DNA from 3 places in the Cryobacterium sp. TMT4-10 genome. Region 2 is predicted to be linked to each of the others. Evidence: predicted binding sites of a transcription regulator. Region 2 holds the regulator's gene; each other region holds the start of a gene.
The links. Region 2 encodes HspR, which represses chaperone genes until heat shock. Its sites were predicted from a motif close to AAGTTGAGTCNNNNNGACTCAACTT; they were not measured.
Positions count from the first base shown of each region.

Region 1 (10,517 bases), on a different contig from region 2:
AGCCGGCGCTGAGGCCCTTCGAGGAGATCCCGCCGGTGCCGGAGTCGGATGCCCCCGGCGTTGGGCCGGAGGAGGGGGAGTGGGTAGTCATGTGACTGTCCTTTCGGTCAGTGCGGCTTACGGGCGTCAGTGCCGGTGGGAACCACGATGAGGGGAACGGGGAGTGCGTGCAGCATCCGATGTGCGGTGATGCCGAGGAAGATCGTGGTGGGCTGAGCCAGCCGGCTGGAGCCGACGAAGGCGATCTCGGTCTTCTGCCAGTCGAGGGCCTCGATCGCGGCTTCGACGCTGTGGCCGGACGCGACCTCGGTGGTGATCTCGCCATGGGCGCGCGAGCGGGTCGAGAAGTACTCGAGCACGCTGGCGAGGTGGGCCTGGCTCCCGGCGTGATCGACGGGGTGGCCGCGGCCGGCGTCGACCTCGACGAGGGTGACGAAACGCAGGTCGACCGTGAGGCCTTCCGAGAAGGCCAGCAGGGAGTCGAGCAGCGGGGTCCAGCCCGGCCGGGTGCCGATCGCGCAGGTGATCCGGGTGAGCTGCTCGGGGGCTGTGTAGCCGCGCGGCGCGAGGGCGACGGGCACCGGGGATGAGTGCAGCAGCGCGTTCGCCACGCTTCCGATCGTGAACCGGTTCATCAGGCCGCGGCGCGAAGCCCCGACGACGATGCGGTCGGAGTCGAAGGTGGCGGCCGCCTGGAGCAGGCCTTCCGTGGTCGAGTCGGCATAGAGCAGGTGAGTGGTGGCGACCACGTCCGCTGGGACCCGGGCCCGACCCTGCTCGAGCCACTCGAGGGCCTGCTCCTCGAGGAGCGCCTGGTAATCGGGCGACGAGGCGGCGCCGACCCGCGCCGGCACGGTGGAGGCGTGGTGCGGGAGCACCAGGCACAGGCGGAGCTCTGACCTGGTCAGGCGCGCGAGGGCGACACCCAGCTCGACGGTGTCATTCCCCCGTTCGGTCGCTTCGTAGGCGACGACGTAGTTGGCTACTCGGGTCACGCTGGTCTCCTCAGTGTTCATGGGCGTGGTCGGCGTGCCCGGCGTGCCCGGCGTGGTCGCCCGCCGCGGGAGCGCAGTGCGCGCTGGGACTCGGTTCCACGTCGAGCGACGGGTTGCGGTCGAAGAATCCGACCGGCTTGAGCCAGAAGGAGACGGTGTCGGCCGGCATGATCGGCCACTCTTCGGGCCGGGTGATGTGGTGGATGCCGAAGACGTACCAGAGCACGAGGTCGGTGTTACGCACGGGGCGTTCGGCCTGGATCCATTCGGGCAGCCCGTGGTCCACGGCGCTCTGGTTCACGAACTCGCCGCACGGCCAGCGTTCTGACTCGTCGTTCGGGGTGACCCAGACCGTGTGCCCGATCACCTGGGCGCGCTGGAACGCGGGCGCCGCCGGGTCGAAGAACGACGGGATGGCCGCGCCGGGGACGAGTTTGTACGACACCGGCGTGCCCAGGCCGTTCATCGAGTTCTCGTTCACGACCTTCCAGGCGCGCTGGGTGTCCCAGTTGTAGTCGTCGAACCCTTCGGTCTCCACCGGCGTGTTCTGCTGGGTGAGGGCGAGGCCGAGCGGGTTGGCCTCGTTGATGGGCTCGATCCGGGTTTCGGTGCGGAACACCGTGTTCTCGGGGCCGTCGATGTCGAGATCCATCCGGGCCACGATGAAGTGCTGGTGGAACGGCGCGTAGGTGCGCTTGTCGACGAGGGTGCCGTTGGGGTGGCCCTGCCCCTCCTCGAGGTGCGTGACCACCATGATGCCGGTGGCGCGAACCTCGCACTCCATGTTGCCGTCCTGGTAGAAGCGCCAGTAGACGAGGTACTCGTAGTTCGCGACCGTGACGTGGAAGGACACGACGAGGCGGCGCATCCGTCTCACCTCGGCGCTGCCGTTGTGGTCGACGTGCTTCCAGAGGACCGCGTTGTCTTCCTCGTGGATGCAGAACGCGTTCGGGATCGTGTACGGCTCGCCCTTGCTGTTGTGCAGCACGGCGTCGAGATAGCGGATCTCGCCGAGGCAGTCGCAGCCCAGCTCGAGCGAGGTGGTCATGAAGCCCAGGCCCCATTCGCCGATGTCGAAGGCGGTGCGGCGGAAGTGGTCGATGCTGGGGTCGCGGTAGGGCACGACCATCTCGGCGAACGACAGCCGGTTGGCGATCGGGCGCAGCCGGTCGCCGTCCCGATAGCCCACATTGTGCAGGGTCATGCCCTCGCGGTAGTTGAAGCCGACCCGCAGCGACCAGTTCTGCCACTCGACGAGGTTGCCGTCGAGGGAGAAGCTCGGTCCGTCAGACTGCACGATGTCGAGCGGTTTGATCGGCGGTCGCTTGCTCTTCTCCCGGATGCGCTCCGGAATCAGGTGCGGCACGTACTCGCCCATCACCTCGGGACGCGGGATCGTGAAGGAGTCCTCGATCTCGAGCAACTCCATGGTGTTCACATCGATCACGAAGTGCAGGCCGCTCACCGGCCCGGCGTACGGGTTGCCGGTGGTGGAGGCCCTGACCCAGATGTCAGCCCAGCCCAGCCGACGCCCGCGGTACTGGTCAGGGATGACGGCGTCACCGTAGGTCCAGGTGTCGATGAAGACATTGTCCAGGTCGACGATGCCGCGCTTGGCGAGGGCGGTGATCACGTCGGGGTGCGCGCGCAGGGCGGCATCCGCTTCGTCCCACTCGTCCACGGTGAAGTTCGCCTGCACGCCGGGCACGTTGCCCCACTCGAGCAGGGTGTCGGTGGTGAGCGACACGACGGCCACCCAGGTGGTGTTCTCGGCGCGGTTGAGCACGACGAGGCGGGCCAGGCGCTCGGGCGCGACGCCGGAGGAGGCGAACTCGGCGATGACGCTCTTGGCCGGTTCGACCAGTTCGATCGAGGCGAAGCGCCAGCCCTCCGCCACTCCCCGCTCACGGGCGAGAATGCCGGCGGCGGCGGTGAACTCGGCTGCGGCCAGCGGGTCTAACGGATGAAAGGTCAACGGGAGTCCTCTGTTCTTGTCGGAGCGGGATCGTGATTGGGACGGTGTCTTCTGGTGCGGCCTGCTATTCGAGGGAGCTCATGACGTGTTTGATGCGCGTGTAGTCCTCCACACCGTACATCGACAGGTCCTTGCCATAGCCGGAGTACTTGAACCCGCCGTGGGGCATCTCCGCGGTCAGCAGGATGTGCGTATTGATCCACACCGCCCCGAAATCCAGGTCCCGGGAGACCCGCATGGCGGTGCCGTGGTCGAGGGTCCAGACGCTCGACGCGAGGGCGTAGTTCACGTCGTTGGCGAGCGTGACCGCGTCTTCCTCGGACCCGAAGGACTGCACGGTGATCACCGGACCGAACGTCTCCTCCTGCACGATGGCATCGCTCTGCCGCACGTGGGTGACGACCGTCGGCTCGAAGAAGAAACCGTCGGTGCCGATCTGGTGGCCGCCGGTGGCGATGACGGCGTGGTCGGGGAGGGCCGCGACCTTTCGTACGACGTCCCCGAAGTGGTTGACGTTGTTCAGCGGGCCGAAGTAGTTGTCCGCGTCGTCGGCTGAGCCGGTGCTGCGGGTGCGGGCCTCGGCGACGAAGGCCTCGACGAATTCGTCGTGAATGGACTCGTGCACGAGCACGCGGGTGATGGCCGTGCAGTCCTGGCCGGCGTTGTAGAAGGAGAAGTCGGCGATCTCGGCAGCGGTCTTCGCGACATCCACGTCGGCGAAGACGATGGCCGGGGCCTTGCCGCCCAACTCGAGGTGGGCCCGCTTGAGGGTCTTTGCGGCGCCGCTGGCAACCGCCATGCCGGCCCGCACGCTGCCGGTGATGGAGACGAGGCCGGGCACCGGGTGCTCGACGATGGCCGCACCCGTGCCCCCGTCGCCGAGGACGATGTTCATCACGCCGTCGGGCAGGATGCCCTGGCTGATCCGAGCGAGTTCGAGGGTGGATTCGGGGGTGGTGTCGCTGGGCTTGAGCACGAGGGTGTTGCCGGCAGCCAGTGCCGGGCCGATCTTCCAGACGGCCATCAGGAACGGGAAGTTCCAGGGCGTGACCTGGCCGACGACCCCGATCGGCTCGCGCCGCACCCAGGAGGTCATGCCCGGCAGGTACTCGCCCGCCGACTTGCCCTCCAGCAGCCGGGCCGCGCCGGCGAAGAAACGCAGCTGGTCGGCTCCGGCCGCGACCTCGTCGCTCGCGATCGTGGCGCGCGGCTGGCCGGTGTTGCGGTGCTGGGCTTCAACGATGGCGTAGCTGTTCGCGTCGATCGCGTCGGCCAGGCGCAGCAGCGCCCGCTGCCGCTCGGACGGGGTCGTGCGGCGCCAGCTGCGGAATGCGGTCTGCGCGGCCGTCATGGCGTCGTCGACATCGCCGGGAGTGGAAACGGGGGCCCGGGCGACGAGCCGGCCGGTCGTGGGATCGACGATGTCGAGCAGTGCGGTGCCGTTCGGTTCGACGAACCGGCCATTGATGAAGTTTTTGAGGGTGGGGGTTGCCACGGGTCTCATCCTCTGCGCTGAGTGAAGAAACAGATCATTTCTTCGGTAAGTATGGCAGTTGACAGACGAGACCGGATACCAGGGGCGTTTCGAGGCCCGCCTTGCTGCCCTGGAGCGTGCCGCCGGAACGCCGACGGACGTGCCGCCGGAATGAGCTGGAGGACGGGCCTCGCGCCGCTAGTGCGATGTCGGATTCTCACCTAATCTTGAGTCCAACAGGCTCAGCTTTCGCCGCGAGGCGGCGTGAGCGGCCGGCCCCGAGAGAGGATCCTCTGATGCAAGCAGGTCAGCAACCGCCCCAGGAAGAAGCCAAGACGGCGCTCGAGCAGTACGGCGTCAATCTCACCGAGATCGCCAAGAGCGGCAAGCTCGACCCGGTGATCGGGCGCGACGCGGAGATTCGCCGGGTCAGCCAGGTGCTCACCCGTCGCACCAAGAACAACCCGGTGCTGATCGGGGAACCCGGTGTCGGCAAGACCGCGGTGGTGGAGGGGCTGGCCCAGCGCATCGTCGCCGGCGACGTGGCCGACTCGCTCAAGGGCAAGCAGCTGGTCTCCCTCGACCTGGCGGCCCTCGTGGCAGGGGCGAAGTACCGCGGCGAGTTCGAGGAACGGCTCAAGGCGGTGCTCAAGGAGATCAACGACGCCGAGGGCCAGATCATCACCTTCGTCGACGAACTGCACACCCTGATGGGTGCCGGCGGCGGGGAGGGATCCGTGGCCGCCTCCAACATGCTCAAGCCCATGCTCGCCCGCGGCGAGCTGCGCCTGATCGGCGCCACGACGCTGAACGAGTACCGCGAATTCATCGAGAAGGATGCGGCGCTCGAGCGCCGCTTCCAACCGGTGCTGGTCGACGAGCCCAGCGTCGAGGACACCGTTGCCATCCTGCGCGGGCTCAAGGAGCGTTACGAGGCCCACCACAAGGTGTCGATCGCGGACGCGGCGCTGGTGGCCGCGGCATCCCTCTCGAACCGGTACATCACCGCACGCCAGCTGCCGGACAAGGCCATCGACCTCATCGACGAGGCCGCCAGCCGGCTGCGGATGGAGATCGACTCCGCCCCGGTCGAGATCGACGAGCTGCGGCGCAGCGTGGACAGGTTGAAACTCGAGGAACTCGCCCTCAAGAAGGAGAAGGACGACGCCTCGAAGGCGCGGCTCGAGAAGCTGCGGACGGACCTCGCGGAACGAGAGGTGAACCTGAAAGAGCTGCAGGCGCGCTGGGACAAGGAGCGCGCGTCGCTGAACCGGGTCGGCGAGCTCAAAGAGCGGCTCGACACCGCGCGGATCGCGGCGGATCGCGCCCAGCGCGAGGGCAACCTGGAGAAGGCGTCGAGGCTGCTGTACGGGGACATCCCGGTGATGGAGAAGGAGCTGGCCGCAGCGGAGAAGTCGGAGTCTGAGGGCCCCCGGATGGTCAACGAGCAGGTCACCGCGGAGGACATCGCCGCGGTGGTGGCCATGTGGACCGGCATCCCGGTCGGCCGTCTGCTGCAGGGCGAGACGGAGAAGCTGCTCAACCTCGAGGGTGAGCTGGGGCACCGCCTGATCGGGCAGAAGCAGGCCGTGCGGGCCGTCGCCGATGCGGTGCGCCGCAGCCGGGCCGGAATCTCCGACCCGGACCGGCCCACCGGCTCGTTCCTGTTCCTCGGACCGACCGGCGTGGGCAAGACGGAGCTCGCCAAGGCGCTCGCCGAATTCCTCTTCGACGACGAGAAGGCCATGGTGCGCATCGACATGAGCGAGTACGGGGAGAAGTTCTCCGTGTCCCGACTGGTCGGGGCGCCCCCCGGCTACGTCGGCTACGAGCAGGGCGGGCAACTGACGGAGGCCGTTCGCCGCCGCCCGTATTCGGTGATCCTGTTCGACGAGGTGGAGAAGGCGCATCCGGAGGTCTTCGACGTCTTGCTGCAGGTGCTCGACGACGGCCGGTTGACGGATGGCCAGGGCCGCACCGTGGACTTCCGCAACACGATCCTCGTGCTGACCTCGAACCTCGGGTCGGCGTTCCTGATCGACCCGGTGCTCAGCCGGGACGAGAAGGAGGCGGCCGTGCAGGCGCTCGTGCGCCAGACGTTCAAGCCCGAGTTCGTCAACCGTCTCGACGACATCGTCGTGTTCGAGTCGCTGTCGATGGAGGACCTCGGCCAGATCGTCGGGCTGCTCGTGGACCGGCTGGAGAAGCGACTGGTCGAGCGCCGGCTCGAGTTGGGGGTGACCCCGGATGCCCGCACCTGGCTGGCCGAGCGCGGCTACGACCCGATCTACGGGGCCCGCCCGTTGCGGCGCCTAATGCAGACCGAGATCGACGACCGCCTGGCGACCGCGATTCTGTCCGGCACCGTGCGCGACGGGGACACGGTTCGCGTGGACCTGGCGTCGGACGGGGACTCGCTGGTCGTCGCATCCGTGCCCCTGCTAGTGGTGGACCCGGCCGACCTCGACGACGACGCGCTGCTGTAACCAATTCGACGGAGATTTTGCCGAAAACGGCCCCGAACCCGGCGCGAACGGGCTTTTAACGCAAAATCTCCGTCGAATTGGTGAGCGTGGCCGCCGATCGGCGTGGTGCGCACCGGTTGCGCGAGCAGCGGAATTCGGCGGGAATACGGGCGGAGGGGGGGCCGGAACCGATGAGGTTCAGGGGGCTGGCCTAGGCTCGAACCATGCGTGCAACAGTGATTTACGGGGAACGGGACATCCGCCTCGAAGAAGTACCCGATCCGATTCTCTCCACCGGCGGTGACGCCATCGTGCGTGTCGTCGCAGCCTGCGTCTGCGGCTCAGACCTGTGGCCCTACCGGGGCATCCAGCCCACCGACGAGCCGAAACGAATCGGCCACGAGTTCGTCGGCATCGTCGAGGAAATCGGCGCCGACGTCACGAAGATCAAGGTCGGCGACTTCGTCATCGCGCCGTTCTATGACTGCGACAACACCTGCCTCAACTGCCAGAACGGCACCAGCACCTCCTGCCTGCACGGCGGCTGGTGGGGCGCGGACGACCAGCTCGGCGGCTTCGCCGACGGCGCCCAGGGCGAGAAGGTGCGCGTGCCGCACGCCGACGGTTCCCTCGTGGCGACGCCGACGCTGCCCACCGAGGACCAGGTCCCCGGCCTGCTGACCCTCGCCGACGTGATGGGCACCGGGCACCACGCCGCGGTCTCCGCCGGCGTGACGACCGGCAGCACCGTTGTCGTCGTCGGCGACGGTGCGGTCGGCCTCTGCGCCATCATCGCGGCCAAGCGACTCGGGGCCTCCCGGATCGTCGCCATGTCCCGCCACCCCGAACGGCGGCTCGTGGCCCGCGAATTCGGTGCGACCGACGTGGTCGAGGAGCGCGGCGAGGCCGGCGTGGCCCGGATCCGTGAGCTCTTCGACGGCATCGGCGCGGATTGCGTGCTCGAGTGCGTCGGCACCAAGGAGTCGATGGAGCAGGCCATCGCGTCGGCTCGGCCCGGCGGAATGGTCGGCTACGTGGGCGTTCCCACCGGCGGCCCGATCGAGGTTCGGCCGCTGTTCGGCCGCAATGTGGGACTGAACGGCGGCGTCGCATCCGTGCGCGGATACGTTGAGGAACTGCTGCCGGAGGTGCTCTCGGGCGCCATCAACCCGGGGCGCGTGTTCGACCTGCAGCTGCCGCTGACCGAGGTGGCCGAGGCCTACGCCGCCATGGACGAGCGCCGCGCCATCAAGGTGCTGCTGCGCCCGTAGCCGGCGCGCCTTCGGCACAGGTGAAGGGCCCCCTCACGAGTCGTGAGGGGGCCCTTCGCGCGAGCGGATGCGGCGAGAGTGCCCGTTCCGGTCGAGAGTTGCCGGCGTAGCGGGCACTCTCGACCGGAACGGGCACTTTGGTGCAGCCAGCAGGGGTCAGTCGTTGACGAGGAGCAGCTCGGCGAGGGGTTTGCGGGTGCGGGGGGCGGATTCGCGCTCCTGCAGCTCGGGGGAGAGCAGGCCGACGTCGCCGAGCATGCCCAGCGCGGTCACGGACACGACGGCCTGGTTCTCGGCCAGGCCGAAGGAGAGGGCCAGCGCCGGCCCGTCGAATCCGCCGAGCTGGTGGGTGTGCAAGCCCTCGTGCTGCGCCTGGATCGTCAGGTGCGCGACCGCCTGGCCGAGGTCGTAGCGGGCCCACGGGTTGGCGCGCTCCTCGCCGACCGGCAGGGTGGCGACGTTCACGATCAGCACGGATGCGGCATCCGCCCAGGCCTTGTTGAATCCCATCAGGGTGGCGTGGATCCTGGCGAAGCTGTCGGACCCGCGCCGGGCGACGATGAAGCGGGCCGGCTGGATGTTGCTGGCCGACGGAGCCCACCGGGCGGCCTCGAACACGGTGGTCAGGGTGTCTTCGTCGACCAGGGCGGCCGGGTCGAAGCCGCGCGGGCTCCAGCGGGCCGAGAGGACGGGCAGGATGGGCGACGCCGTGTCGGCGGCGCGGCTGATGGTGTCGGTGATGAGGGTCATGGAGCCGTCTTTCGGTGGAGAGTGGAGGGGCAACGCTGACCCATCCACTTCAACGCGGGGCGCCGGGATCTATTCCGCGGCATCGCTCAGGACCGCGTGCTCGCCGAACCTCTCCCAGGAGGGGCGCGGTGCGGGCGGGGCTACTGCTCGGTGAGTCCGTTGCGCACCTCGCGGCGGAGCACCTTGCCGATCAGGGAGCGGGGGAGCTCGTCGACCTGCACGATCCGGCGGGGCACCTTGTAGGCCGAGAGCCGGGTGCGGCAATGGGTGCGCAGGGCCTCGACATCGAGGCTGGTCCCCTCCGCCAGGACGACGACGGCGACGACATCCTCGCCCCCGTTCGCGCTGGGCAGCCCGACGGCGGCGGCGTCGGCGACGTCCGGGTGCGACAGAAGGGCCGCCTCCACCTCCGACGGCGACACGTTGAAGCCTCCGGTGATGATGAGCTCCTTGATGCGGTCGACGACCGTGATGAACCCATCGGCCGAGACGCGCACGATGTCGCCGGTGCGCAGCCAGCCGCCCTCGAGCAGCACCTTGGCCGTTTCGCTCGGCTGGTCCCAGTAGCCGGAGAAGACCTGCGGGCCGCGGATGAGCAGCTCGCCCTCCTCCTCGATGCCGCGGTCGACGGTCGGGTCCGCCGGGTCGATCACCCGGATCTCCGTGCTCGGGAACGGCACGCCCACCGTGCCGGGACGCCTTGTCGGGCCCATCGGGTTGCCGACGGCGATCGGGGAGGCCTCGGTCACGCCGTAGCCCTCGACCAGCAGTCCGCCGGTCGCCTTCTCCCAGCGCTCCACGATCGACACCGGCAGGCTCATCGCGCCCGAAATGGCGAAACGGATGCTGCGCAGGCTCACGTTCTTCTTCTCCGCGGCGCGCATCAGCCGGTCGTAGATCGGCGGGACCGCCGGCATGAACGTGGGCGGGGTGCGGCGGGCCGCATCGAGCAGCAGCTTCTCGTCGAACTTGGGGAACAGCACCAGCCGGGCGCCGGTGGCCATCGCGTAGGTGAGGCACAGAGTCAGGCCGTAGGCGTGGAACATGGGCAGCACGGCGTAGAAGACCTCTTCGCCCCGGTGCAGCCCGGGCACCCACGCCTCGCCCTGCAGCGCGTTCGCGCGCAGGTTGAAGTGGCTGAGAATGGCGCCCTTCGGGGTGCCGGTGGTGCCGCTGGTGTACTGCAGAACGGCCGTGTCGGTGATCTGCGGGCGCGGGTGGTTGTGGCGGAGCTTCCGTGAATCCACCAGCGAACGCCAGGTCAGCGCGCCCTTGCGCAGCGGGCCGGCGGTGAGCGCGTCGCGGGACTCGCGGGCCTTGGCCACGGGCAGGCGCAGGAGGAAACGCTTGGAGAGGGGCATCGCATCCGTCAGGTCGACGGCGACCACGGTGCGCAGGCCCATGTCGGCGGGGAAGTCGGACACGGTCTGGTAGACCTTGTCCCAGACGATGGCCAGGGTGGCGCCGTGGTCCTCGAACTGGTGCCGCAGCTCGCGTTCGGTGTAGAGCGGGTTGTGCTCGACGACGACCGCGCCCAGGCGCAGCGCGGCGTAGAACGCGACGACGTGCTGCGGGCAGTTCGGCAGC
Region 1 is NZ_SOGU01000096.1:78,379-88,895, reverse strand. Features, by position in the region: gene E3T42_RS14965 (APC family permease) at 1-91, opposite strand, end outside; gene E3T42_RS16830 (universal stress protein) at 108-995, opposite strand; gene E3T42_RS14955 (primary-amine oxidase) at 1,006-2,970, opposite strand; gene E3T42_RS14950 (gamma-aminobutyraldehyde dehydrogenase) at 3,035-4,474, opposite strand; gene E3T42_RS14945 (ATP-dependent Clp protease ATP-binding subunit) at 4,741-6,930, shown strand; gene E3T42_RS14940 (zinc-dependent alcohol dehydrogenase family protein) at 7,134-8,180, shown strand; gene E3T42_RS14935 (nitroreductase family protein) at 8,337-8,930, opposite strand; gene E3T42_RS14930 (long-chain-fatty-acid--CoA ligase) at 9,071-10,517, opposite strand, start outside.
Region 1: E3T42_RS14945 (ATP-dependent Clp protease ATP-binding subunit) is a predicted target of HspR. The motif match lies at 4,669-4,693, and genes of this name have one in related genera.

Region 2 (10,517 bases):
CTGAACGGGAAAGGCGAATGAGAAGAAACTAAAACCTTCGTCCCACTTGAGGGCGGGAAGCTCTGCGGCTTTCCGAACCTGTGGGGTGACTTGAATGACATTACGGTGAATACCGGGGACGCGCAACTTGCTCCAGCATCCCGGGCGTGTCGGGTTTCGATGGCCTCAAGCGGCCTTGATCGATCCCGGCCGGAGCGGCCCGCGCCCGGTCATCGCCTCGTCGATACGGTGACGGTGAACTTGGAGTTCCGACCCACCTGGTGGGTGGTCCCGACCAGTCGAGTCAGCGCTGGACGGTAGCCCAGGTGGGTGTTCCACACCGTCCACAGCTCACCATCCGGTCGGAGCACCCGCCCCGCATCGTCGAAGAGCTTGAGCGCGATGCCGGCGTGCACCGACGAACCGATGTGGAACGGCGGGTTCAGCACGATCAGCTCCGCCGACGCATCCGGCTGGCTGCTCAACGCATCATCTCTCACGACGGTGACCTGATCCAGCAATTCATTGGCCGCCATGGTCGCCCGGGCGGAGGCCACGGCCGCGGCCGACTGGTCAGTGGCGATCACGCACAACCGCGGCCGACGCCGGGCGAGGGCGGCCGCGATCACGCCAGTGCCGCAGCCGAGGTCGATGGCCGCCTGAGCATCCGGCTTCATCCGGTCCAAGAACTCGAGCAGGTAGCGCGTACCGATGTCGATCGTGGTCCCGGCGAAAGCGGCCCCATGCGCACTGACCGTCAGACCTAAATCGGCATGAACCACGAATTGGGGCCAGACGGCTCCATCCGTTGCGGCCAGGAGGGGGACGGATGCCGTCAGCACCCGGGATTTCTGCCGGGCCGGGGAGACGGAGACTGAACCGAAATGCCGGCTAAGCACCTCGTTCATGGCCGTGGTCATGTGCTTGATGCGCCCGCCGGCGATCACGACGACGTCCGGTGCCGCGAACCGAGCGATGGCGGCGGCAAGCTCATCGAGGGCGGCGAGGCTGCGTGGCAACTGCATCAGCACCACGCGTGCATTCACCAGCAGGTCCTCGCCGAGCTCGAGTGAGCGGTACCGGTCGGAGAGACCGGCCTCGGCCGCATTGCGGGCGAGGGCCAGTTCCCCGGAGAGTGCGTCCTGGTGCACCCGGATGTCGCGGGCAGCCGCCAGCGCCGCCGCGCCGAGGGTGAGCGCCCCGTATTTGTCCTCGAGCACGACGACCTCGCCGGCCTCTGCCGGTCCCAGCGCATCGGCCGCCTGATCAAGGATCAGCCGGTCGCTCGCATCCACGGCGAAGAGGTTATCGGCCTCCACATCGGGGTAGCGCCGCAGACGGTCGAAGGAAAAATCAGACATTCCCTCAGGCTAGCCCGGCGCGGGGCCCTATTCCCGGCGTTTGAGTGGAAGGGCGCCGTGATCGAGCGGGCGCCAGATGACGATCTGATTCGACCGCCGCGTCCGGGTGCCGGCACGCATCGAGATGACCTCACCGGCCGAGCCGGCCGCGAAGACGCGGCGGCCCGGACGGTTGAGCAGTTCATCGGCCAGGGCCGATTCGAGTTCCCGAAGTCGGGATTCGAGGGTGCGCACGTGGTCTTCCAGCCCCAGGATGCGACGGATGCCTTCAAGGCTCACGCCTTCGGCGCCCAGTTCCGCGATCTCACGCAGCTTCGCCACATCCCGCATCGAGTACCGGCGAGACCGACCGGGTGTGCGGTCGGGACTCACCAGCCCCAGGCGATCGTATTGGCGCAGGGTTTGCGGGTGCATACCCGCAAGCTCGGCGGCCATCGAGATTACGAAGACCCGGGTGTTCTCATCCACCGTCAGTCTCTCGCCTTCGCCAGAAGATCGTCGCGCGGGTTCTCTTTGGGCACCGCCTCGGCGAAGGCCATGAGTTTCTCCTCGGCGTCCTTCGACAGGTGTGACGGAACGGCGACCTGCACCTCGGCCAGGAGGTCCCCGGTGCCCTTGGGCGTCACGACACCGCGCCCCTTGACCCGGAGCACGCGGCCGCTCGGCGTGCCGGCGGCGATGCGCAGTTTGACCGGCGCGCCGCCGAGGGTCGGCACCTCGATCGTGGCGCCGAGAGCCGCCTCCACGAACGTGACCGGAACCGCGACTCGCAGGTTCAGCCCATCCCGCTCGAAGACCGGATGTTTGCGCACGTTGACGGTGAGCACGATGTCGCCGGCCTCGCCGCCGTCGGGGCTGTGCTGCCCCTGGCCGCGCAGCTTGATCTTCTGCCCGTCGGCCACTCCGGCCGGAATCTTGACCTTGATGGCCCGGCCATCCTGCGTCTGCAGGGTGATCTGGTCACCATGGGTGGCCGTGATGAAGTCGACCGTGGTCGACGCGACCACGTCCCGGCCCCGGGTCGGTCCGCCGTAGCCGCGGAAACCGCCGCTGGAGGTGCCGAATCCGCCGCCCTGGCCGCGGCCGAACATGCCGCCGAGCAGGTCATCGAACCCGCCCTGCTCGTAGGAGTAGCCGGGCTGTTGCTGACGCGCTCCGCCGCCGAACATGCCGCCGAAGACGTCGTCGAAGCCTCCGGCCTGGCCTCCGCCGGGGCGCGGGGCGGTGAAGCGAGCTCCACCGCCCATCGCGCGCACGGCGTCGTATTCCTTGCGTTGCGCAGGGTCACCGATCACCGAGTGTGCCTCGCTGATCTCCTTGAACTTCGCCTCGGCCGCAGGATTGCCCGGGTTGGAGTCCGGGTGGTACTTGCGGGCGAGTTTGCGATACGCCTTCTTCAGCTCAGCCGGGGTCACGTCCTTCGAGACGCCCAGGACCTTGTAGAAGTCCTTATCGAACCAGTCCTGGCTAGCCATCGCTCGGTACCTGAACGACGACCTTGGCCACGCGCAGGAGAGATGAGCCGAGGAAGTAACCGGTCTCGATCACGTCCCCGACGGTTTCCGTGTCGACATCCGCTGTGGGCAGCTGGAAGATCGCCTCGTGAATGGTCGGATCGAACGGCTCGCCGACGGCGCCGAACGGCTTAACGCCCAGTCGCTCGACGCTCGTCCGCAGCTTGGCCGCGATGGTGCTGAACGCCGAGTCCTCGGTGAGGTCGCCGTGCTTTTCAGCACGATCGAGGTCGTCGAGCACAGGGATCAGACCCTTGACGACGTCCACGGTGACGCGCTCGCGCTCGACCTCGCGGTTCGCCTCGGTGCGGCGCCGGTAGTTGGCGTACTCGGCCGTGACGCGCTTGAGGTCGGCGAGGTGCTCGCTCGTGGGCTCGGCGACTTCGCGGTTGGCGGCGTCCAGAATGTCCTGCACCGTCAGCTCGTCCTCTTCGATGCCCTCGGCCGAGAACTCCGCGTCCGCCGATTCGGAAGGCTCCGACGCGGACTGCTCCGCGCCGCCCGCCCCGGGGGCACCCTCGACGGGTGCCCCCTCTTCAAACGGCTCGTCCTCTGGACGCTTCGTGTCGTCTGCCATTACTTCTTCGCTTCGTCCTCGTCGTCGACAACCTCGGCGTCGACAACGTCTTCGTCGGGGTTGCCCGCTTCAGCGGTGGGCTCGGAGTCGGACGGGGCGCCGGGCGCGGCATCCGCCTGGCTGGACTTGTAGATGGCCTCGCCGAGCTTGCCCTGGCTCTCGTTGAGCTTGTCGAAGGCGGTCTTCACGGCCGCGTCGTCGTCTCCGGCGAGCGCGGACTTGAGGGCGTCAACGTCGGCCTGCACCTCGGACTTGACGTCCTCGGGCAGCTTCTCGTCGTTCTCCTTGATCAGCTTCTCGATCGAGTAGGCGAGCTGCTCGGCCGTGTTGCGAGTCTCGGCTGCCTCGCGGCGGCGCTTGTCCTCGGCGGCGTGCTCTTCGCCCTCGCGCACCATGCGCTCGATGTCTTCCTTCGCGAGCGAGGAACCGCCCGTGATGGTCATCGACTGCTCCTTGCCGGTGCCCTTGTCCTTGGCGGACACGTGCACGATGCCGTTGGCGTCGAGGTCGAAGGTGACCTCCACCTGCGGGATGCCGCGCGGGGCGGGCGCGATGCCGGTCAGCTCGAACGTGCCGAGGTTCTTGTTGTCGCGGGTGAATTCGCGCTCACCCTGGAAGACCTGGATCGCGACGGACGGCTGGTTGTCGTCGGCCGTGGTGAAGGTCTCGCTGCGCTTGGTCGGGATGGCCGTGTTGCGCTCGATCAGGCGGGTCATGATGCCGCCCTTGGTCTCGATGCCGAGGCTCAGCGGGGTGACGTCGATGAGCAGAACGTCCTTGCGCTCGCCCTTCAGCACGCCGGCCTGCAGCGCGGCGCCGACGGCGACGACCTCGTCCGGGTTGACGCCCTTGTTCGGGTCCTTGCCACCGGTCTCGGCCTTGACGAGCTCGTACACGGCGGGCATGCGGGTGGAGCCGCCGACGAGAACGACGTGGGCGATGTCTTCCACCTTGACGCCGGCTTCACGGATGACGTCCTGGAACGGCTTCTTCGTGCGGTCGAGCAGGTCTTCGGTCATCTTCTCGAACTGGGCGCGGGTGAGCGTCTCGTCGAGGTTCGCCGGGCCGTTCTCGGTCAGCGACAGGTAGGGCAGCTGGATGCTCGCCGACATGCTGCTCGAGAGTTCCTTCTTGGCCTGCTCGGCGGCTTCCTTGAGACGCTGCTTGGCGATCTTGTCCTTGGAGACGTCGACGCCGGTGGTTTCCTTGAACTTCTTGATCAGGTGATCCACGATGCGCTGGTCCCAGTCGTCGCCGCCGAGGCGGTTGTCCCCCGCGGTGGAACGCACCTGGATGGTGGAGAAGTCGTCGTCCTTGCCCACCTCGAGGAGGGAGACGTCGAACGTTCCGCCGCCGAGGTCGAAGACCAGGATGAGCTCGTCTTCCTTGCCCCGGTCCAGGCCGTAGGCCAGAGCGGCCGCGGTGGGCTCGTTGATGATGCGGAGCACGTTGAGGCCGGAAATCTCGCCGGCTTCCTTGGTGGCCTGGCGCTCGGCGTCGTTGAAGTACGCCGGAACGGTGATGACGGCATCCGTCACTTTGTCGCCCAGGTACGCCTCGGCGTCCCGCTTGAGCTTGGCCAGAATGCGGGCCGAGACCTCCTGCGGGGTGAACTTCTTGTCGTCGATGGCGACGTTCCAGTCGGTGCCCATGTGGCGCTTGACCGACGAGATGGTGCGGTCGACGTTGGTGACGGCCTGGCGCTTGGCGGTCTCGCCGACCAGCACCTCGCCGTCCTTGGTGAAGGCGACGACGGACGGCGTGGTCCGGAAGCCTTCGGCGTTCGCGATGACGGTGGGTTCTCCACCCTCGAGGACGGCCACCACAGAGTTGGTGGTTCCGAGGTCGATGCCTACTGCACGGGCCATGTGTGCGTTCTCCTTCAGAGTATTGTGGTCACCCTGATTTCTCAGAGTTGAGTGGTGCAGGCTCAAGTGTGCCAGTGTCTCAAATCGGAGTCAAGCCGGGCAGCTGAGAGTTGAGCGTGAGTGACTCAACTATAAGATTCACCACACGACGCTGCGTGTCGGTTACCGCGATCCACTAGCCTCAGCGCATGACCGGGATTACGGAGCAAGGCGGCACGGACGCCCAGGTACTGCCAGGCGCGATCAGCAGAGGGCGCGTCTTCGCCTGGGCCTTCTGGGACTGGGGATCCGCCGCGTTCAACGCGGTCGTCACGACCTTCGTCTTTACCGTGTACATCACGGGCACCGCGTTCGGCGACAAGGACGTCATCTCCGCCCAGCTCGGCTGGGCCCTGGCGATCGCCGGCATCCTGGTGGCCGTGCTCGCCCCGGTCACCGGCCAGCGGTCGGACACGGCCGGGCGGCGCAAGTTGTGGCTGGGCATCAACACATTCATCGTCGTGGCCCTCACCGCGGCGATGTTCTTCGTGCAGGCGTCTCCGGACTTCCTGCTGCTCGGTTTGTTCCTGGTGGCGGCCGGAAACGTCTTCTTCGAGTTCGCCAGCGTCAACTACAATGCCATGCTCGCCCAGGTCTCCACTGCCCGCACCATCGGCAAGGTCAGCGGCTTCGGCTGGGGCATGGGGTACCTCGGCGGCATCGTCCTCCTGCTCATCGTGTATTTCGGCTTCATCAGCCCGGAGGTGGGCCTGTTCGGCGTGACCGGCGACAACGGGCTGTCGGTGCGCGTCGCGATGCTCATCGCGGCCGCCTGGTTCGGCCTGTTCGCCCTGCCGGTGCTGCTGTCGGTGCCCGAATACCGCTCCTCCGCCGCCACGCGCCGGCAGCGCGTGAGTTTCCTCCGGTCATACGTCGTGCTCGGTCAGGACATCGCGCGCCTGTGGAGGACCAGTCGCCATACGGTCTACTTCCTCGCGGCGAGCGCGATCTTCAGGGACGGACTGGCCGGGGTGTTCACATTCGGCGGCGTGCTCGCGGCATCCGTGTTCGGGTTCTCGCCCGGCGAGGTGATCATCTTCGCGATCGCCGCCAACGTCGTGGCCGGTATCGCCACCATCATCTCCGGGTCGCTGGACGACCGGCTGGGCGCGAAACCGATCATCGTCACCGCGTTGATCGGCCTGATCGTCTGCGGCAGCCTCGTATTCCTGCTGCACGACGGCGGTCAGATCGTGTTCTGGACGGCGGGCCTGGCCCTCACATTCTTCGTCGGACCGGCCCAGTCGGCCAGCCGAACCTTCCTGGCCCGGCTGATCCCGGCCGGCCGCGAAGGGGAGGTGTTCGGCCTGTACGCGACGACGGGCCGTGCCGTGAGCTTTCTCGCACCGACCATGTTTGCCCTGATGGTGACGATCTTCGGGGCCACCTACTGGGGCATCCTCGGCATCATGCTGGTGCTGCTCGCCGGGCTGCTGCTGCTGCTGCCGGTGAAGGCCATGCAGGACCAGATCGGCTAACGGATGCGCGTGGCCTCGTTGTGCTCCACCAGCAGCCAGGTCGTGCCCTCGTCGTTGGACACCCAGCCCTCCCAGGCGTAGGCGTCGGCCGTGATCGAGACGAAGTTCCAGCGGATCGGCCGACCGTCGGTGCCGGTGCCGTCCTGGCGCAGACCGTTGCGGTGCGGGGTGGCCACGAGGTGGCAGTATTCCCCTTCGGCCGGCGCGAAGTAGCTGACCCGCCAGGCCCCGGCATCCGGGTCGTACACCCGTAGGGCCGTCGAGACGGTTTTGAAGCCGGTCGGATGCGAGCCGCTCACGACGAGTTCCACGTCCTGCACCGCGCGCCCGTCCAGCACGAACTCGACGATCCAGGTGAATTCGCGTTCGGTCCATTCGCCGCTGACCTCGTTCAGGCGCGACCCCTTCGCCGCCCAGGCTCCGACGAGCTGGCCGAACCGGCGCATCCGTCCGGGGTACTCGGGCGTCGGTCCCGGGGCGACGAGCGCCTCGGTGAAACTGGGCACGGATGTGGTCATTCCCCGATTTTACCGGGCGTATGTTGCATCCGTATGAACCGGTGCCTCCGGGAGTCGGAGCTACTCGCCCCGGGCGAGGTCCGCATCGGTAGCCGGGCCGGTCGACGGCCGGACATCCGTGCGGTGGAAGTTCAGGAATGACCGCGAGGCGGTCGGCCCGCGCTGACCCTGGTACCGCGAGCTGTACTCACTGGATCCGTAGGGGCGCTCGGCTGGCGAACTCAGGCGGAAGAAGCACAGCTGCCCGATTTTCATGCCGGGCCAGAGCTTGATCGGCAGAGTCGCCACGTTACTCAGTTCGAGCGTCACGTGGCCGGTGAAACCGGGATCGATGAAGCCGGCCGTGGAGTGCGTCAGAAGCCCGAGCCGCCCCAGCGAGCTCTTTCCTTCCAACCGGGCGGCCACATCGTCGGGAAGGGTGACCTTCTCATACGTCGCTCCGAGCACGAACTCGCCCGGGTGCAGGATGAAGGGCTCGTCGGCGGCGGTCTCGATCAGCCGGGTCAGATCCGGCTGGTCCTCGGCCGGGTCGATGTAGGGGTACTTGTGGTTGTCGAAGAGGCGGAAGAAGCCGTCCAGACGCACATCGATGCTCGACGGTTGGATCATGTCGGCCTGATAGGGCTCCAGACTGATTCGTCCCGCGTTGATTTCAACCTTGATATCGCGATCCGAGAGCAGCACGGGTCCAGCCTAACGGCGCGGACTTGATATGCTGGCACCGTTCCGATCCGGGCTCGCCCGCTGATCGGACGTGCGGATGTAGTTCAATGGTAGAACTTCAGCTTCCCAAGCTGATAGCGCGGGTTCGATTCCCGTCATCCGCTCTTCATCAGAAAGATAGAACCCCATGCCGAACTGCTCGATCGTGCGACAGGGCGGCCGGTGACACCGGACAGCGCCGGTCAGATCGGCTCCGGCCGTGGCGTCTGGTTCAAGCTGGCCTGGGCAATCCCCGTGGCGATCGCGCTGCTGGCCGGGGTGGTGCTCGCCGCCAAGGGGCTTCGTACCCTGCCGGAGATGCAGTCTTTCCTGGCCGAGTTCCCGGGGGCCTCGGCGTTACCCACCTGGGCACCCGTCGGCTTTCCGGCCTGGCTCGCCTGGCAGCACGGACTGAACGCCTTCTTCATCCTCTTCATCGTTCGTTCGGGCTGGCAGATTCGCAGCCAGGGACGTCCGGCCATGTTCTGGACCCGGCGGAACACGGGCCTCCTCCGCACCGCGGGAGCCCCCACCCGGATGGGGATCAACGTCTGGGTGCACCTCACGGTCGACGCCCTCTGGGTGCTGAACGGCCTCGCCTTCTACGTGCTGCTCTTCGCCACCGGCCAGTGGGTTCGCATTGTTCCGGTCAGCTGGGGCATCATCCCCAACGCCGTCTCGGCAGCCATCCAGTACGCCTCCCTGAACTGGCCGGTCGGCGACGGCTGGGTGAAGTACAACGCCCTCCAGACCCTGAGCTACTTCTTCATCGTGTTCGTGGCGGCTCCGCTGGCCCTGGCCACGGGCATCCGTCTGTCGCCGATCTGGACCTCACGCCGGCTCAGCAAGCTGGTCCCGCTCGGCCCGACCCGGGTCGCCCACGTCGGCGTCATGGTCTTCTTCCTGTTCTTTATCGTGATCCACGTCACCCTGGTCTTCGCCACCGGCGCGCTCCGCAACCTGAACCACATGTACGCGGCGCAGAGCGACGACGGCTGGACCGGCTTCTGGATCTTCGCCGCGTCGCTGGCCCTGATGCTCGTCGCCTGGTTCGCCGCCGGCCCACGCCTCCTCCGCGCCATCGCCTCGCTCGGAGGGTCCGTCACGACCCGCTGAATCCCGCGCCGAGTTCCGACTCGCCCGGCCACGACCAGCCCGACAGCATCGCCCGGAGCGACTTCACGGAACCCGTCGGTCCGAGTTTCTGGGAGCGCGGCAACAGCTAGCCGGACGAGTCCGCACGGCGGTGGTCGATGCGTGCCCGAACGAATTCGACGGAGATTTTGCCCGAATCGGGCCCAAAACAGGCCGAAAACGTATTTTCGGGCAGAATCTCCGTCGAATTGGTTAGGCGCCACTGGGCTGGGCGGGCTCGCGCTAGGCCACGCGCACGTCGATTTCGCCGGGTTGCGCCGCCTCCGCGCCGAAGACCAGATGCCGGTTGGCGATCTTCTCGGTGAAGAAACGGTCGTGGCTGACCACCACGACGGCCCCGGGGAAATGGAGCAGGGCCCGCTCCATCACCTGCGTGCTTGACAGGTCGAGGTGGTTGGTGGGTTCGTCCAGCAGCAGCACCGAGGCACCGGACAGCAGGCACTGCGCCATGGCCACGCGGGCCCGTTGTCCGCCGGACAGATTGCCGATCCTCTGCTTGAGGTCGGCCTCGGAAAACTGGAACATCGCGAGGAACCTGTTCACCGACTTGCGCGTCGCCGTGAGGGCGAGGCTGCCCGGCATCGCGTTCACGGCGTGGGTGACCGTGTCCGTGTCGTCGAGTTCCGCGAGCACCTGGTTGTAGGAGACCACGGCGGCGCCGCCGGCCCAGGCCACCTCGCCGGAGTCGGCCCGTTCCTCCCCGGTCAGGACCCGGAGGAGCGTGGTCTTGCCGCTGCCGTTGGAGCCGAGAACCACGATCCGGTCCCTGCGCCTGATCTCGAAGCTGAGCTCCGCGAACAGAACCTTCTCACCGTAGGACTTGCTCAGCCCCTCGACCCGGCAGAGCGCATCCTTGACGTGCAGGCCGCCGTAGATCTCGGTGATGATCTGGTCGACGGGCCGCGGGGTGCGGGCCTTCTTGATCTTGGCGAGCTGGTTCCCCAGGTCCCGGCTGGCCGCCTTCGCCGCCTCGCGCCGGTCGGAGATGCCCTCCGCCTCGAATGCGAGCAGCTCGGACTCGTGCACGAACTGCTGCTCGAGTGTCTTCAGGCGGAACTGTTTCTGCACCACGTATTCGCCGAAGTTGCCCGGGTACTCGTGCAGGTGGAAATTCTCGACCTCGATGATCCGGGTGACGACGGCGTCCAGGAAGCGCCGGTCGTGCGAGACGATGATCGCGGCGCCGCGGAAGTCCCGGAACCAGGCCTCTAGCCATTCGACACCGGCCACATCCAGGTAGTTGGTGGGCTCGTCCAGAAGCAGCACGTCCGGGCGTTCCAGCACGATCTTCGCCAGCGCGGCCCGGTTGCGCCAGCCACCGGACAG
Region 2 is NZ_SOGU01000105.1:4,006-14,522, reverse strand. Features, by position in the region: gene E3T42_RS16520 (methyltransferase) at 210-1,340, opposite strand; gene E3T42_RS16515 (heat shock protein transcriptional repressor HspR) at 1,368-1,808, opposite strand; gene E3T42_RS16510 (DnaJ C-terminal domain-containing protein) at 1,811-2,815, opposite strand; gene E3T42_RS16505 (nucleotide exchange factor GrpE) at 2,808-3,431, opposite strand; gene dnaK (molecular chaperone DnaK) at 3,431-5,299, opposite strand; gene E3T42_RS16495 (MFS transporter) at 5,488-6,816, shown strand; gene E3T42_RS16490 (hypothetical protein) at 6,813-7,334, opposite strand; gene dcd (dCTP deaminase) at 7,395-8,018, opposite strand; tRNA gene E3T42_RS16480 (tRNA-Gly) at 8,091-8,161, shown strand; gene E3T42_RS16475 (cytochrome b/b6 domain-containing protein) at 8,220-9,152, shown strand; gene E3T42_RS16470 (ABC-F family ATP-binding cassette domain-containing protein) at 9,414-10,517, opposite strand, start outside.

Region 3 (10,517 bases), on a different contig from region 2:
GTCGGAGGTGCGCAGGTGAAGCGAGCAGAGTTCGGCGCTGACGACGAGAACCACGGCGGTGGGATCGGCCTCGACGAACTGCTTCGCCGTGCGCAGCGCCGGCATCGAGGCGTAGCAGCCCATGAATCCGAGGTGGTAGCGCTGGGTGGCCGGGCTCAGCCCCAGCTCGCGTACGAGCATGTAATCGGGGCCCGGCGCGAAGAAGCCGGTGCAGGACACCGTGACAACGTGCGTCACATCGGATGCCTCGATGCCGGGACAGGCCGCGAGCGCGCGGCGCCCGGCTTCCACGAAGAGTTTGGTCGCCTCGACGATGTAGAGCTCGTTCCGCACCCGGGTGCTGGGTCGGAGCAGCCGCTGCGTCGCCGGGTCGAAGAACTGCGGGTCGGTCACCTCCGATTCCCGGGCGGGTGTGTCCAGGGTGAGTTCGTCGATGACGCTGTGCCGGGTGTCGATGCCCGACAGATTGAAGGAGACCGTCACCAGCCGTTTTCCGAGTCGGCTGAGATCCGGCTGCGACGCGAACACGTCGCGCACCTGCTCCTGGATCAATACTGTCGGCGGAACCACGGTCTGCAGCGCTCTGAGGGTGACGGACATGCCCTCAGTGTTACACGCAGGCCAGCCGCCCACACCCCCGGGACACGCGATGACGCGGACGGCACACGAGATGCTCAGCCGCCACGAAACCGATCGGCGCCGGCCTACGGCAGGCGCGAGAACAGCCGGGTGCCCGCGAACGCGACGCCCAGGCCCGCGGCGACGATCGCCGTGACACCGCCGATGTAGGCGATCAACGGGCCGGGGGTCTCGCCGAAGGCCCGGAAGTACGTGACCAGGAAGGCGGCCGCCGCCACGACGGCGAAGGGAACCAGAATCCGGAGCTGGACGCGGCCGCCCACGCCGGCCGATCCGCCGCGCGCGGCGGTCGACGCCCACGGCCCGCGGGTCAGCACGAGGCCGGCGACGCAGCCCCACACGGCCACCACCAGCAGCGCCGCGATCACGTCGCTGGGCCGGTGCCAGCCGTTGGCCAGTGTGGCCACCCCGGCGGCGATGGCGAACCCCGAACCGCCGAGTGCGGCCAGCCAGCGCGTGCGGGGGCTCGCTACCAGAAAGATGGCGAGAGCGGATGCCGCGGCCACGGTCGTGTGCCCCGACGGGAACGAGTTCCCGTCGTACCCTTCCACACCCAGGTCGGGCCGAGAGAGCAGCCCGCCCTTGAGCAGCTGGGTGGTCAGCACGGCCGCCAGCGCCGCGCCGAAGGCGACGATCAGAGTCTTGCCGTTGCGGCGCACGGCCGTGACGATGCCGGCGAGCACCAGACCCGCGACCACGGAGACCAGGGGCAGAGCATCAAGCAGCTGCTGCGCGAGCGGGGTCACGCTGCGGCGTCCGAACTCGGCGCCGTCGAAGGCGAGCTGGTCCATGGTCTGGCCGGCGAGGGTGCGCACGAAGAACAGGTAGATCCCGGTGAACACCAGGATGGCGGTGATCATTCCGGCCAGATAGCGAACGGGGCTGATCGTTGACGAGGTGCGCACATTCCACCTTCGCACGGCCCGCCTGGGGAAGCACCATCGAGCGCTCTTGACTCGGCAGGGGTCGGCGTACCGTTGAAATTTGAGAAAAGGTCATGGACTGGGCTGGTTCCAGCGAAAAGAGAAGACGAAGCGCGAGCCGGAACCGGGTGGTTTCACCGGTCTCGAAGGCGACTTCGAGGCGGAGCGGCGCCGCGCGGCCGCCGCCGCCCATGAGCCCACGCAGGCCTACGAGAACGACAGCCTGGACAAGCCCGTCTTCCCCGACTCGACCTCCGGATTGACGTACCCGTAGCCATCCATCGCGCAGGAAGCCCTTCGCTGAGCGCGAACAGAACGGGACCCTGGGCCGATTGCGGCACCGCTCAAGCGCGGTTACATTGGCAATAGTTGAGCGCCCAAGACTCAACTCTGGAAGCAAACCGCCCAAGAACCAGCCGGACCTCCGGTTCGATCCGACGATCTGACCAGACCCGGCCGATGAAAGGAATCGCTATGGCAACGTCCTATGACCCGTTCCGCGAGCTGGACCGAATGGCCTCCGCTCTGATCGACAACCGGGGCCCGCGCGTGATGCCGATGGACCTCTTCCGGGAAGGTGACCACTACGTGCTCAGCGCCGACATGCCCGGGATCGATCCGGGTTCGGTTGACATCGACGTCGACGGCCAGCTGCTCACGATCCGTGGGGAGCGCACCATGGCGAACCACGAAAACGTGAAGTGGATCACCCGGGAGCGCCTGGCCGGTTCGTTCCTGCGTCAGTTGAACCTGGGCCAGGGCATCGATGTCGAGAACATCAGCGCCACGTACAACAACGGCGTGCTGACCGTCACGATCCCCGTTCACGAGGCGGCCAAGCCCCGCAAGATCGAGGTGCAGAGTTCGGGCGAGCCGACGATGCAGGTGACGGAGTCCGCGAAAGCGGGCACGAAGAAGGCGAAGGCCTGACGAACGAAACGGGTGGGCCCGGAGCATTGCGCTCCGGGCCCTTCGTTGTGTTTTCGCGGTGTACACCGCATGTTCACCCGATGCTGATGCACTATTCGGAGTAGAGTCAGCGGACTCACCGAAGAGTTAACAGCACCAACGAATGGATATTCAGTGAACATTCGAACGGCCGAATACCCCAGGCCGGATCATTTCCTGCTTCACCTCAGCGACACCCACCTGCTCGCCGACGGCGGGCGCCTCTACGGCCGGGTCGACAGCACCGCCCACCTGGCCCGGCTGTTCGCCGACGTCGAAGCATCCTCGGGCCGCCCGGATGCCATCATCATCACCGGTGATCTGGCCGACAAGGGCGAACCGGATGCGTACGCAACCCTGCGCGGCATCGTCGAGCCGGCCGCCGCCCGGCTCGGAGCGCGGGTGTTCTGGGTGATGGGCAATCACGACGACCGGGCGGCCTTCCGCACCACGCTGCTGGACGAGGCGCCGAACACGGACCCGATCGACCACGTCGACTACATCGGCGGCCTGCGCATCATCACGCTCGACACCTCCGTACCCGGCCACCACTACGGCGCCGTGACCGACGCCCAGCTCGACTGGCTGGCCCGGGAGCTTCGCACCCCCGCCCCGGACGGCACAATCCTGGCCATGCATCACCCGCCCGTGCCGAGCGTGCTCGACCTGGCCGTCTCGGTCGAACTCCAGGACCAGTCCGCGCTGGCGCGGGTGCTGCGCGGAACGGATGTGCGCAGCATCCTGGCCGGCCACCTGCACTACTCCTCAACGGCCATGTTCGCGGGCATTCCGGTCTCCGTGGCCTCGGCCACCTGCTACACCCAGGACCTGAACGTTCCGGTCGGCGGCACCCGCGGCCGCGACGGCGCCCGCACCTTCAACCTCGTGCACGTCTACGCAGACACGGTGCTGCACTCGGTGGTGCCGCTCGGCGACTACCCGGCGCTCGACTACATCGAAGCGGCGGAGAGCGCCCGGCGCCTGGCGGGCGACGGCATCCGGATCATGCCCGCGGGTACTCTGCCAGCGTTCCGTGAACCCCCAATGACCACACCGATCCGGGTTCTGCGCTAACTGACAGCGGGCTAACCGACAGCGGGCTAACCGACAGCGCGCCGACCGACAACTCGCCGCCCGCCGGCACGGTCGGCGCCTGCCCGGCGTCGGCCTGGAACTCGCGTTCCCAGGGGGCGACGATCGGGAAGTACCGTTCGAGGAATTCGGTCACGGCCGCACGGCGCACATCGTCGGAGATCTCGGGGAAGCTGCCGTCGTTGAGGCAGAACATGTCCTGGTCGCGGCGTTTGCGCAGCTTGTTCATCTGGCGCAGGGCCAGTTTGAGGGTGGTCTCCACGTAGAGCGAGCGCACCTGGGTCTGCTCGACCGCGCGCCCCGTCATCAGTGCATAGAAGTGGTAAAGCGAGTTCGTGACCGAGATATCCGTCGCGGAGCGGAACCGGCTGGCCGCGGTGCGGGCGAAGTCCTCGGGGAACTCGGCCTCGAGCTCGGCCATCACGCTCTTCCGCAGCGGTGCCGGCGTGTGCTCGAGGTGCCGGGTGGTGACCTTGCCGAACCGTTCGCGCAGCAGCGCCCGGTTGACCCGGGCCGCGTTCTCGAACCCGCTTCGGCTGGGGTCGTTCTCGCCCAGGCCGATCCGGGTGGAGGCCTCCACGAATTTGGTGATGCCGCCCGGGGAGAAGAACAGCTCCGGTCCGACCGGGCGGCCGAAGAACATGTCGTCGTTGGAATAGATGAAGTGCTCCGCCAGCCCGGGGATGTGGTGCAGCTGGCTCTCCACGGCGTGCGAATTGTGGGTCGGCAGTGCGCTGGTGTCGGGGAAGAAGTCCTCGCTGCGCATGATCGTGACGCGCGGGTGCTCGGCGAGCCACTCGGGGGCCGGCGAATCCGTCGCGATGAAGATGCGCCGCACCCAGGGCGCGAACATGTACACGCTGCGGAGCGCGTACTTCAGCTCGTCGATTTGGCGGAAGCGGGCCTCAGACTCGTCGCCCGAGCCCACGACGTAGGCCTGCATGCGCTTGGCCCGTTCCCGCTGGAAGTCGCTGGATGAGCCGTCGACCCAGGAGAAGACCATGTCGATGTCGAAGCTGACGTCGCTGGCCAGGTCGTCGAACATGTGCTGCAGGGTGCGCCAGGTGCGCCCGAAGAGTTCGATCGTGGTCTCGCGTACCTCGGCGCGCGGCATCCGGGTGCGCATCAGCGAGTTCTCGACCGGGGCGACGATCTCGTCCTCACCGAAGTACCAGAGTTCGAGCTGAAAGGCCGTCTCGGCGCCGTACCGCAGGCGGCCGATCGGTTCGATCCGCGGGCGGTAGACCCGGAACACGGATGATGCGCGCAGCGTGGACAGGGCGCCGTCGGCCAGCAGCAACGGCTGGGTCAGGCTGCCGTCCAGCGGCAGGGCGTAGAAGGGCTCCTTCGCGAACGCTGCGATCAGGATGCGGGTGAGCTGCTTGCGGCGCTTGCGGTCGACCGCGATCACGGGCCGGTCATGGTCGCCGCGCACGAGCAGGAAGTCGATGCCGGCGGCGTCGAGCACGTCGGCGACGGCGAGCAGGTCCTTGACCCGGGACTCGCGCGGCGTGAAGTGTCCGTTGATCAGATTGATCTCACCCTTGCGCACGACGACGTCTTCCCGGTCGAAGCGGCGGGTGCGGGGGTCAGGGGTCAGCAGAACGAGCTCAGGCTCGTGGCTGATCGACAGTTCGGGGCTGGCCGACGTGGTGGCCGGGTCGAGCGGGGCATGCCGGTCGTCTTCTGGGCGATCGAAACTAGACATGGTCCTCCTCGAGAATTGGGAACACTGATTCTCAAGGCAACCGCGTGCAATGCCAGGGAGAGTGCGTCCGTTGGTACCGGACAGCCACGAACCCCTTCGAGTCAGGGAGCGAAGCAGCCGGTGGAACGCGGTGGCGCCTCCCCTAGTGTACGTCGCCGCCCTGACGCCGGGTGCGTGGTCGCTCTGGTGTCGCTACGGGGCGCCGATCCCGAACAACCCGATAATCAGAGCCATCAGCAGCAGGGTGACCAGTTCGTGCGCGATGTTGAGCACGGTGAGGCCCGCCGGGCGGCGATCGAATGCGTCGTGCGTGATCATGCGGGCCGCCGTGAAGCCGGCCCAGAGGATGAGCGCCGTCAGCAGTGCGTTGGCGAGGAAAGAGCCGCCGTAGAACGCCTGCACGATCGCCGCGGCGCCGGCCAGCACCCAGGCCGTGAGGAAGCTGACGACCACGGTGACGACGAGCGGGGCCGCCGAACCCGGGCGCACGCTCTCCTCGTCGTGGCCGACGGCCTTCATCCAGTAGGTGCCGAACACCCGGCGCGAATACCAGATCGCCCCGACTGCCATGCTCGACGCGGTGGCGAGGAGGACGGCCCAGATGTTTGTTTCGGGAACCATGTCGGAATCCTTTGGGAGTGGGCTTCGCCGGTTCAGGCGGAGCGGTTGGGTAATTGGGGATCGCGCGGTTCGGGGTTGTCGGCCAGATAGGCCGCGAGCACCCGGGCGTGGTTGACGACCGGGTCGCGGGCGCCGTAGACGAGGGTCGTCTCGGTGTGCGCGGCCGTGTTCCGGGCGAGGAGTGCCCTGAGCTCGGCCACGGCTTGCCGGGTCTGCGGCGCTGCCCCCAGTTCGGCGGTGTAGCGCTCCGCGAACTCGGCCAGCCGAGCGGGGTCGTGGTTCCACCAGGTGCGCAGATCGGGACTGGGGGCGACGTCCTTGAGCCAGAGATCGAGCCGGGCGTGCTCCTTCGAGACCCCGCGCGGCCACAGCCGGTCCACGAGCACGCGCACGCCGTCGGACTCCGCCGGCTCGTCGTAGACCCGCTTGATCAGGATGTCCATGCGGCCAGTCTCGTCTCGGTCGGGTACTTTCTCTAGTCCGCGTCTGCGGTCTGCGTTGCGGTCTGCGTTGCGGTCTGCGTTGCGACGGTCGGCAGGTCGGCCGGGTCGGTAACCGGCAGGCTGCAGACGAAATCGCGGCAGAGGTACGCCGTGGGCCGCTGGTCGCGCACGGTGCGGTCCCGGAACAGCTCGAAACCCGCGGCCGCGAATGCCTCGGCCTGGCCGTGGGTGACGGATGCGACGAGTCCGGCGACGCGACGGCGCACCGCGTCGAGCAGCTCACCGGACGTGCCCGGCCGGGCGTCCTCGTCCGGCACCACGACCACCAGTTGCTCGGCCGGACCGGCCAGCTCGGCCAGGAGACGGAGGGCCGCGCCGAACGCGAGCGGCCGCTCCCGGACGCGGTCGGCCAGCAGCGCCATCGCCGCCACGGCGGCCGTGCGATACCGGTCCTCGGCGGTCAGCAGGAACAGCAGGTGCGCCGCCTCGGCGGTCGCCGTGATCCCCGACGGGTAGGCGCCCTCCGACGGGTCGACCTCCAGGGCGAGGCCCTGGCCGGCCAGGATCGGGTCCGGGCCGTCCGGCGCTCGAAACGGCGTCCGGGCCGGGGCATTCCCGGCCGTGTGTGCGGTGTCGGCGGTGTTGGCGGTGTTGGCGGTGTTGGCGGTGTCGTCGGTGGTGTCAGTGGTGTCAGTGGTGTCAGTGGTGTCAGTGGTGTCGGCGGTTTCGGGTGTTTCGGCTGTGTCGGTGGTGGTCGATAGCGTGGCGTCGATCAGTCGGCGCGCTGCCGTGGCGTATCGCACCTCACCCGTCGCGAGAGCCAGCTCGAGGAGGCCCGATGCCAGCATCCCGAAGTCCTCCAGTGTGGGCTGGGCGGTCGACGTGCGCCCGGCGATCGACGCCCGCACGAGACTCCCGTCCCGGCGGAGGTGGTGCTCGAGCAGGTAGTCCGCCGCCCGGGCCGCGGCCGCCGTGAAGGTGGGCTGGTCGAAGGCGAAGCCGGCCCGGGCCAGCGCGGCGATGCCGAGGCCGTTCCAGCCGGTGAGCACCTTCTCGTCGAGTGCGGGCGGGGTTTCCTGCCGGCGGTCGTCTTCGTCGAGAGCGTAGTAACCGCCCTCGACGCGGCGCCCTCCGACGGTGCTTTCGGAGTCCTGCGCGCTGGCGAATCCGCCTCCGGGCAGGCCGAGCACGGTGATCAGGAAGCGTGCAACGCCCCCGGCGACGGAGCGCGCCCACTGCTCGCCGGTGAGCTGCCAGGCCCGGGTGTAGAGGTCCAGCAGTTGCGCGTTGTCGTAGAGCATGCGCTCATAGTGCGGATCACTCCAGTCGCGGTTGACGGCATACCGAAAGAAGCCGCCCTCGACTGAATCACGCAGCGGCGACGCCCCCATCCGCTTGAGGGTGCGCAGCGCGAGCGCCCGCCCGGACTCCTGCCCGGGTTCTTGCCGGGGTTCTTGCCGGGGCTCCGTGGCGCGACCGAGCAGGAAACCGAGAACCGGCGCGACCGGGAACTTCGGCGCGCCGCCGAAACCGCCGAAACGCGGGTCTTCCTGCGCCGCGACCTCGCCCGCCACCCGGTCGAGGTCGTCGTCGCCCGGCAGCTGCCCCGCGGGGATCTGCTGCGCGGCGGCGGCGAGCGCGTCGGCCACCAGCGACGCGCTCTCGGTGACCTCCGCGCGGCGGGTGGTCCAGGCATCCGTCACCGCCTCGAGCACCTGCCGGAACGACGGATGCCCCGGCAGCGGCAACGGGGGAAAATACGTGCCGGCGTAGAACGCCTGCCCCTCCGGGGTGACGAAGACGTTGAGCGGCCAGCCCAGCCCGCCCACGAACGCGCTGGCCGCGGCGAGGTAACTGGCGTCGACCTCCGGGTGTTCCTCCCGGTCGACCTTGATGCTCACGAAGTGCGCGTTGAGGTAGTCGGCGAGGTCCGGGTCGCTGAAACTCTCCCGGGCCATCACGTGGCACCAGTGGCAGGTCGAATAGCCGATCGAGACGAGCACGGGCACGTCGCGCAGGCGCGCCTCCACGAATGCCTCCGCCCCCCAGCCGTGCCAGTCGACGGGATTGTCGGCGTGCGAACGCAGGTAGGGGCTGATCGCGGCGGCGAGGAGGTTGGGCATGCCTCCATTGTGCCCGCCGCCCCCCGTGTGCGCCCGTAGCCGCCGGCCCGGCGGCGCAGCGCGCAGCGGGTACGCCCGGCTTGGTGCGCGTTCGCGCGGCCTAGTGCGGGTTCGCTCGGGTTCGCGCGGCCTAGCCTTGCCCGGTGAGTTCGCGGGCGACGAACTCCTGGCGGCGGCGCTGCACGCGCATCCAGATGAAGAAACCGGTGATGGTGAACGCCCCGTAGAAGAGGTAGAGCACGGCGGAGGCGTAGTACCCCGCGCTGAGCAGAAGCGGCACCCCGACGATGTCAACGGCCACCCAGATCAGCCAAAACTCGGTCCAGCCCTTCGCCATGCCGTAGGTCGCGAGCAGGGATCCGGTGAAGATCCAGGCGTCGGCCCAGACCGGTTCGAACGAGCCGAGCGCGCGGAAGATCGGCGTCAGGATCAGGGTGCCGGCGACCAGGCTCAGGCCGAGCAGGATGCGCGTGCGGTTGCCGGCCCAGTGCGGCGCGACCGCGACGTGCGTCGCGGAGTGGCGGCTGCGCGACCACTGCACCCAGCCGAAGATGGACACGACGATGAACATGATCTGCCGTCCGGCCTGGCCGAGCAGGTTGACCGGGTTCGGCGTGCCGAAGACGGCGCCGAGGAAGACCGTGAACAGGAGGGCATTGCCGAGGATGCCGACCGGCCACGCCCACACCTTGCGGCGCATGCCCCCGACCGCGCTCAGGATTCCGAACGCGTTGCCGATGACCTCACGCCAGAGAATGGTCTGGGTTCCGATCTGCAGCTGGGCGTCGAAGAGCCACTCAATCGGATTCATCCGTCATCTTCTTTCCGTTAACCACCCAAACCTATGCCCCCACCGCCCGCAGCCGAGCCCGCTCGTCCACTCCCGAGCCCCGACTGCTGCTGCCGAGCCCGCTCCCACCCCGCAGGTCTCGAACCAATTCGACGGAGATATTGCTCTAAAACCGCGGATCCGGGCCGTTTCGGGCCGTTTCGGGCAAAATCTCCGTCGAATTCGTTAGGGGCGCGTGGGCGCGTGGGCACGGCGGGGGGGGACGGAGGCGCGGGGGCTAGTTGACGTCGTTGGGGTGCGCGCTCACGCGGCCGGCGCGCTCGAGGGACGAGATCGTGGCCAGCTCCGTGCGGCTGAGCTCGAAGTCGAAGACGTCAAAGTTTTCGGCCATGCGCCCGCGGTTGCTGGACTTGGGGAAGACGATGTTGCCGGTCTGCAGGTGCCAGCGGATGACGACCTGAGCAGGCGTCTTGCCGTGCGCTTCGGCCGCGACGGCCACCACGGGCTCCTCGAAGAGCGGGTATTTGCCCTGGCCGAGCGGCCCCCAGGCCTCGATCCGGATGCTGTGCGCCCGGGCGAACGCGGTCACCTCCCGCTGCTGGTGGGCCGGGTGCAGCTCGATCTGGTTGACCGCGGGTACGACCCCCGTTTCCGAGATGACACGATCGAGCTGGGGCTCGAGGAAGTTCGACACCCCGATCGAGCGGGCCCGGCCGGACTCGCGGATCTGCTCGAGCGCCTTCCAGCTCTCGACGTAGCGGTCGTTGGCGGGCGCCGGCCAGTGGATCAGATAGAGGTCGACGTAGTCGAGCCCGAGCTTCTCGAGGCTCTCGTCGAACGCCTCGAACGCCGACTCGGTGCCCTGGCGGTCGTTCCACAGCTTGGTGGTCACGAACAGTTCGGAGCGGTCGATGGCGGATGTCGCGAGCGCGGCTCCGACCCCCACCTCATTGCCGTAGATGGCGGCGGTGTCGATGTGCCGGTAGCCCACCTGCAGAGCGTCACCGACGATGCGGGCGGTCTCATCGGGGTCGACCTTGAAAACGCCGAAGCCGAGCTGCGGGATGGTCTGGCCGTCGTTGAGGGTCAGTGTGGGCACGGAAATGGTCATCGGCCCACCCTAGGTCGCGGCCACGGCGGCAAGCTGAACGGCAGGCAACGGCCGGGTTACGAGACCGGGTCAAGCGCGCGCGTCGGCCCAGTCCCGGCCCAGCCGCAGGTGGCACAACT
Region 3 is NZ_SOGU01000002.1:27,882-38,398, reverse strand. Features, by position in the region: partial or broken gene E3T42_RS00170 (type III polyketide synthase) at 1-600, opposite strand, end outside; gene E3T42_RS00165 (phosphatase PAP2 family protein) at 705-1,544, opposite strand; gene E3T42_RS00160 (hypothetical protein) at 1,624-1,836, shown strand; gene E3T42_RS00155 (Hsp20/alpha crystallin family protein) at 2,037-2,492, shown strand; gene E3T42_RS00150 (phosphodiesterase) at 2,646-3,584, shown strand; gene E3T42_RS00145 (stealth family protein) at 3,514-5,310, opposite strand; gene E3T42_RS00140 (DUF1761 domain-containing protein) at 5,503-5,931, opposite strand; gene E3T42_RS00135 (DUF488 domain-containing protein) at 5,964-6,374, opposite strand; gene E3T42_RS17065 (thioredoxin domain-containing protein) at 6,407-8,497, opposite strand; gene pnuC (nicotinamide riboside transporter PnuC) at 8,628-9,308, opposite strand; gene E3T42_RS00120 (aldo/keto reductase) at 9,565-10,392, opposite strand; gene E3T42_RS00115 (metalloregulator ArsR/SmtB family transcription factor) at 10,468-10,517, opposite strand, start outside.
Region 3: E3T42_RS00155 (Hsp20/alpha crystallin family protein) is a predicted target of HspR. The motif match lies at 1,929-1,953, and genes of this name have one in related genera.